Aridibaculum aurantiacum: one gene and its partner. The protein of the gene in region 1 interacts with the protein of each later gene in a pairwise test. Links are inferred from orthologs where the notes say so. Each region holds a gene or a part of one and is shown on either strand. Other genes may lie near its edges.

Evidence for each region.
Region 2: the proteins of thrS (region 1) and rplA interact in binary tests that used the Escherichia coli proteins (3 or more experiments, as listed by UniProt). The link is inferred for Aridibaculum aurantiacum from one-to-one orthologs.

What each region holds. Positions count from the first base shown.
Region 1 is NZ_JAFEWC010000001.1:2,095,052-2,098,274, reverse strand. What follows is about bases 1-2,894. They hold thrS (threonine--tRNA ligase), read right to left. Parts: upstream 2,471-2,894; coding sequence 530-2,470; downstream 1-529. Other genes in these bases: J4N22_RS08740 (bifunctional nuclease family protein), read left to right, coding at 2,658-2,894; infC (translation initiation factor IF-3), read right to left, coding at 1-427. In the rest of the region: more of J4N22_RS08740, read left to right, coding at 2,895-3,223. UniProt on the Escherichia coli protein: Catalyzes the attachment of threonine to tRNA(Thr) in a two-step reaction: L-threonine is first activated by ATP to form Thr-AMP and then transferred to the acceptor end of tRNA(Thr). The rate-limiting step is amino acid activation in the presence of tRNA.
Region 2 is NZ_JAFEWC010000001.1:1,451,045-1,454,144, reverse strand. Bases 159-2,929 are described here. They hold rplA (50S ribosomal protein L1), read right to left. Parts: upstream 2,004-2,929; coding sequence 1,314-2,003; downstream 159-1,313. Other genes in these bases: J4N22_RS06005 (Uma2 family endonuclease), read left to right, coding at 2,752-2,929; rplK (50S ribosomal protein L11), read right to left, coding at 2,046-2,489; rplJ (50S ribosomal protein L10), read right to left, coding at 712-1,287; rplL (50S ribosomal protein L7/L12), read right to left, coding at 168-542. Also shown: more of J4N22_RS06005, read left to right, coding at 2,930-3,100. UniProt on the Escherichia coli protein: One of the primary rRNA binding proteins, it binds very close to the 3'-end of the 23S rRNA. Forms part of the L1 stalk. It is often not seen in high-resolution crystal structures, but can be seen in cryo_EM and 3D reconstruction models.

The DNA of each region.
Region 1 (3,223 bases):
TCGCACGGCCTTTAAACTGAACGTATGCTTTTACTTTATTTCCTTCCTTAAGAAACTTTTCTGCGTGTTTGGTCTTGAATTCAAAATCGTGATCATCGGTACTAGGCGTGAAGCGGATCTCTTTCACCTCGCTTTGCTTAGAATTCGCCTTCATCTCCTTTTCCTTACGCTTCTTCTCATACAAAAACTTTTTGTAATCGATGATGCGGCAAACAGGCGGCGCTGCATTGGGTGAAATTTCTACAAGATCAAGTGCCTGGGCTTCCGCCATGGCAAGTGCCTTTTCTATGGGATATACTCCGGGTTCTATTCCTTCTCCAACCAATCTTACTTCCGGAACCCGTATCATTCGGTTCGTTCTATGTTCTTGTTGTTGTTCTCTACGAAAATTGGGATTTCTTCCCCTGAAATTCTGGTTAACTGCCATTAAATGGTTTTTAGTGAACGTGTTTTTTTGTTTGAAAAAAATATGCTTTTGAAACTGGCGCTGGTTAATTACAACCATAACCAATATTGTAAATATAGAGAATTATTCAAATGCTCTTTTACTATCAATCTCTTCCTGTAACAATTCTAATGCCTCGTTTATAGATTTTACGCCAATGTCACCTTTTGATTGTTTTCTCATGGCAACTTGTCTTTCGTTCATCTCCTTTTCTCCTACCACAAACATGTAAGGCACTTTATTCATTTCTGCTTCGCGGATCTTCTTGCCGATCTTCTCGTTGCGATCATCAGTTACTATGCGAATGTCTTTTTGCCTTAGCTGTTGCTCCACTTCTTTAGCATAAGGTATGTATTTATCGCTGATAGGTAAAACCATAACCTGCGTAGGTGCCAGCCAAAGCGGGAATTTTCCGGCACAGTGTTCTATCAGTACCGCAATGAAACGTTCCATAGAACCAAATGGCGCACGATGGATCATTACAGGACGATGTTTCGCATTGTCTTCTCCTATATAAGTAAGATCAAAACGTTCAGGTAGATTGTAATCAACCTGGATAGTTCCCAGTTGCCACTTACGACCTATAGCATCTTTCACCATGAAATCAAGCTTAGGTCCATAGAATGCAGCTTCACCATATTCAATCACAGTTGGCAAACCTTTTTCTTCCGCTGATTCAATGATAGCTCTTTCACTTATCTCCCAGTTCTCATCGCTGCCTATATACTTGCTCCTATCTTCTCTGCTACGCAATGAAATCTGTGCAGTATAATCAGTAAAGCTCAGGCTATTGAATACATACAATACCAGGTCAATCACTTTTTTGAATTCATCCTTTACCTGTTCAGGCATGCAGAACAAGTGAGCATCGTCTTGGGTAAATCCACGCACACGTGTAAGCCCGTGAAGTTCGCCATGTTGCTCGTAACGATACACGGTGCCGAACTCAGCAAGACGAAGCGGAAGATCTTTATAACTACGTGGACTTGCTTTGTATATTTCGCAGTGGTGTGGGCAGTTCATTGGTTTCAGAAAGAACTCCTCACCTTCCTGCGGTGTAGCTATCGGTTGAAAGCTATCCTTGCCATATTTCTCGTAGTGACCACTTGTAATGTATAAATTCTTATGGCCAATATGTGGAGTGATAACAGGTAAATAACCCGTTTCTATTTGTGCTTTTTGTAGAAACTGTTGCAGCCTTTCGCGAAGCATTGCTCCTTTAGGCAACCACAGCGGAAGCCCAAGACCTACCTTTTCTGAAAAAGTAAATAGCTCCAGTTCTTTACCCAACTTGCGATGGTCACGCAGCTTAGCTTCTTCCAGCAGTTTCAGGTATTCATCCAGCTCTTTCTGGTTGGGAAATGTAACGCCATAGATACGTGTAAGCATCTTACGTTTTTCATCACCACGCCAATAAGCACCCGCTATGTTTGTAAGCTTAATAGCTTTTATAAAACCAGTGTGCGGAATATGTGGTCCGCGGCACAGGTCTGTAAAATTTCCTTGCGTATAAAAAGTGATTTGGCCATCTTCAAGACCATCTATAAGTTCCAGTTTGTACTCATCACCTTTTTCGGTGAAATAAGAAACAGCATCATTCTTACTGATTTCTTTCCTTGTGTACTGGCTGTTTTGCTTAGCAAGTTCAACCATTTTCACTTCAAGTTTGCGCAGGTCTTCTTCTGTAATCTGCCTGTCGCCAAGGTCTACATCATAGTAAAAACCTTTTTCAATAGCAGGTCCAATACCCAGTTTCACACCAGGAAAAACAGCTTCCAGAGCTTCAGCCATCAGGTGGGCAGATGAATGCCAAAAAGTGGTTTTTCCATCTAAATCATCCCACGTTAGTAGTTTCAGCGAAACATCATTATTGATAGGCCTGGTCATATCCCAAACTTCATCATTCACTTTTGCTGCTAATACTTTGCGCGCCAGTCCTTCGCTTATAGATTTTGCAATATCCATTGCAGAAACCCCTTGCTCATACTGCCTTACCGCACCATCCGGAAAAGAAACATTGATCATATAAATAGTAAACCTTTATTAAGGATTGCAAATGTAAACAAACTAAGTACAGTCCGCTAAACTTAGTTATAATGAACAAGTTGGCCTTATTTTTTAAGAAACAGGGTGTGCAATTTTGCACTTTAAAAAATACGGAGGCAAAGCTTAAATCTTTACATTTGCGCTTAATTCAGAAGTTATTGATGGTATGAAGAAAATAGAACTGGAAATAGTTGCGTTGTCGCATAGCATTACTCAAACTCATTCCTATGCTGTGGTATTAGGAGAAGTAAATGGTCTTCGCCGTTTACCTATTGTGATCGGAGGTTTTGAAGCACAGGCAATAGCTGTAGCGCTCGAAAGAATGCAACCCAGCCGCCCTCTCACCCACGACCTTCTGAAGAACTTCATGAATGCCTTCAATGTTGACCTGCAAGAGATCATCATCAACGACCTGCAAGAAGGTATTTTCTATTCAAAATTGGTTTGCATCAGTGAACATGATACAGTAGAAATTGATAGCCGTACCAGCGATGCATTGGCGTTGGCTGTACGCTTTGGTTGCCCGGTATATACATATGATCATATACTTGAAAGTGCTGGTATATTAATGGACGACACCACCGGTGGAACCAAGAAAAAAGCAACCACTACTACCACTACCGAACAAGGCAGCCGCGACGATCTAAGTGGACTATCTTTAGATGAACTGGAAAACCTGCTGAACGAAGTACTGGAGCAAGAAGATTATATCAGGGCTATCTCCATCAGGGA
Region 2 (3,100 bases), 640 kb from region 1 along the record:
TGAAACAACAGTTCCTTCATGCTCTCCTGTTGAAAGGAGCGTCGCAACAACTATTGCTATTTATTCAACTGCTGGTCACCACCTACACTTAAGAGTCCGTAACGAGTGATAATAAAAAGAGGCTGCTCCTTGGGAGACAGCCTCTAATATTTACTATGAAAAGCTAATTACTTAACTTCTACTTCAGCACCAGCATCTTTCAATTTAGCTGCAATTTCTTCAGCTTCTGCTTTAGCTACACCTTCTTTGATTGGCTTAGGAGCGCTATCAACAAGGTCTTTTGCTTCTTTCAGACCAAGACCAGAAAGATCTTTAACGATCTTAACAACGTTCAATTTAGAAGCACCAGCGCTTACCAAAATAACGTCGAAAGAAGTTTTCTCTTCAACAGCAGCAGCACCGCCACCACCATCGCCAGAAACTACAACTGCAGCAGCAGCTGGTTCAATTCCGTACTCAGATTTAAGGAAATCAGCAAGTTCTTGTACTTCCTTTACTGTTAAGCTTACTAATGATTCAGCTAGTTGTTTTACGTCAGCCATTTGTTTGAATTTTTCCCCCCTTCACGGCTTAGTGCTCCGGAGGATGATTAAAAAAATATTCTTTATTGATTTGGAAATGCGAGCATTTGAAAAGGATCAGACCTCTCTTTCCATCAGATCTTAATTGATTTTGAAGTCGTGGCATTTGCCACATCTTCAATCTTTAGATTTATTCAGCCGCTGGTGCTTCAGGAGCACTTGCTTCAGGAGCAGCTGCATCTGTTGCAGGAGCTTCTGTAGTTGCACCTTCAGCTTTTTGCTCGTGGTGGTGCAACAAAGCAGCCAATACACGCTTAGCAGGTGATTGCAACAATCCGATAACCTCACCGATCAATTCGTTCTTAGTCTTGATCTTAGTTAGAGTTACCAGGTTCTCGTCACCGCTGTACACATCGCCATTGATGAAAGCAGCTTTCAGAACAGGCTTTGGGTTGTTGTTGTCTTTGCGGAAAGAGCTGATGATAAGAGCCGGCTCTTTAGGATTTTCAGAAAACAACAGGGCAGTTACTTTATGAAGGCTATCATAAACGCCAGCATATTTCTCAGCATCCAAACCTTCTAGTGCTTTGCGGATAAGAGTATTCTTTGCCACCTGCATTTCTACGTCTTTGCTAAAACATGCACGGCGAAGATTACCAACCTGTGCAACAGTCAAAGATTCAGTATCAGTTACGTAGAAGTTATTGTATTGATTAAACTTTTCTTTCAAAAGCTCAATCACTTCATTTTTTTCAGTCTTTGTCATAACGCTTGTTTAAAACCGTGACCGGCTTAGATGAATGATTTTGTGTCTACAGTGATACCAGGGCTCATGGTGCTAGCCATGCTTAAGCCTTTCAGGTAAGTACCTTTAGCTGCAGATGGTTTAAGTTTTATGATTGCCTGAACGAATTCAGTAGCGTTTTCAGCAAGTTTTTCAGGAGCAAAAGATACGCGGCCGATAGAAGCATGGATAATACCAGCTTTATCAACTTTGAATGCGATCTTACCACCCTTAACTTCATTTACAGCACCGGCTACATCGTTAGTAACAGTACCTGTTTTAGGGTTTGGCATCAGGTTACGAGGACCTAACACTTTACCTAAACGACCGATCTTAGGCATTACAGACGGAGTAGCGATAATAACGTCTACATCAGTCCATCCACCGTCGATTTTTGAAATGAATTCATCTAATCCTACGTAATCAGCACCAGCTTCTCTTGCAGCAGCCTCTTTATCAGGTGTGCAAAGAACCAATACGCGTTTTGTTTTACCAGTTCCGTGAGGAAGCGTTACCGTACCACGCACTTGTTGGTCAGCTTTCTTAGGATCTACACCCAAACGAACGTGTACATCCACAGAGCTGTCAAACTTTGTGCAGTTTACTTCTTTCACCAAAGACGCTGCGTCTTTAAGTGTGTAAACTTTATTTTTATCAACCTTAGCTGCTACAGCTTTTCTTTTCTTAGTGATTGCCATTTTTAATGATGTTTTGTTTCTCCTTTACAGAAGAATGATCAATTAATTTTCCCATGGAGCTTTACCGTCAACAGTAAGACCCATGCTACGAGCAGTACCGGCAACCATACGCATGGCGCTTTCCTTAGTAAAACAGTTCAGGTCAGCCATCTTATCAGTAGCGATAGCATCTACCTGCTCCCATGTTACTTTACCAACCTTACTACGGTTAGGCTCTTTGGAACCACTTTGAATTTTTGCTGCTTCCATCAACTGAACAGCTGCAGGAGGAGTTTTGATAACGAAGTCGAAAGACTTGTCGCCATAAACGGTGATCAAAACAGGAAGTACTTTTCCCATTTTATCTTGAGTTCTAGCATTGAACTGCTTGCAGAACTCCATGATGTTTAGACCTTTTGAACCAAGGGCTGGTCCAATTGGAGGTGCAGGGTTTGCCTGGCCACCTTTACATTGCAACTTAACGTAGCCTGTAATTTCTTTTGCCATGTTTTCTTTTTTTGGTGATAACGTTCAGCCAATACAGCTAAACTCCCAATTCACTATTTCTATCGAAAGAACTTTTTTGGGACGGCAAAGGTAAGGGGTGATGACCTTTGGAAAAAATTAAAAATGTAAAAGTAATCTAAAGGTAGTGGTAACCAACGGCACAACCTTGATGAAGCAGTGGTTGCGACGCTCCGTTCATCTGCATTTTCTCTTATCAGCAGCTTTCTCCTCCTTAGTTGGTAAATTTGCTGAAACGTCACAAATGTCAGCCATTCCAAAACAATACATCAGCGAGCAGGACTACCTGGAGCAAGAACGCCTGGCAGAGCATAAAAGCGAATACTTTAATGGTGAAGTGTTTGCCATGGCAGGCGCGTCAGAAAGCCACAACAGTATTGTCGCCAACACCATAGCATCTCTTCATCCCACTCTGCGTGGGAAGTCATGTAAGATTTACCCAAGCGACTTACGTGTATACAACCCGCAAAACGGACTTTACACCTATCCGGATATTTCCATTGCTTGTGGCGAAAGAAAATTTACAGATGATACTTTAGATACACTTACTAATCCCACCGTACTTATTGAAGTTCTCTCCCCTTCCACTGAAG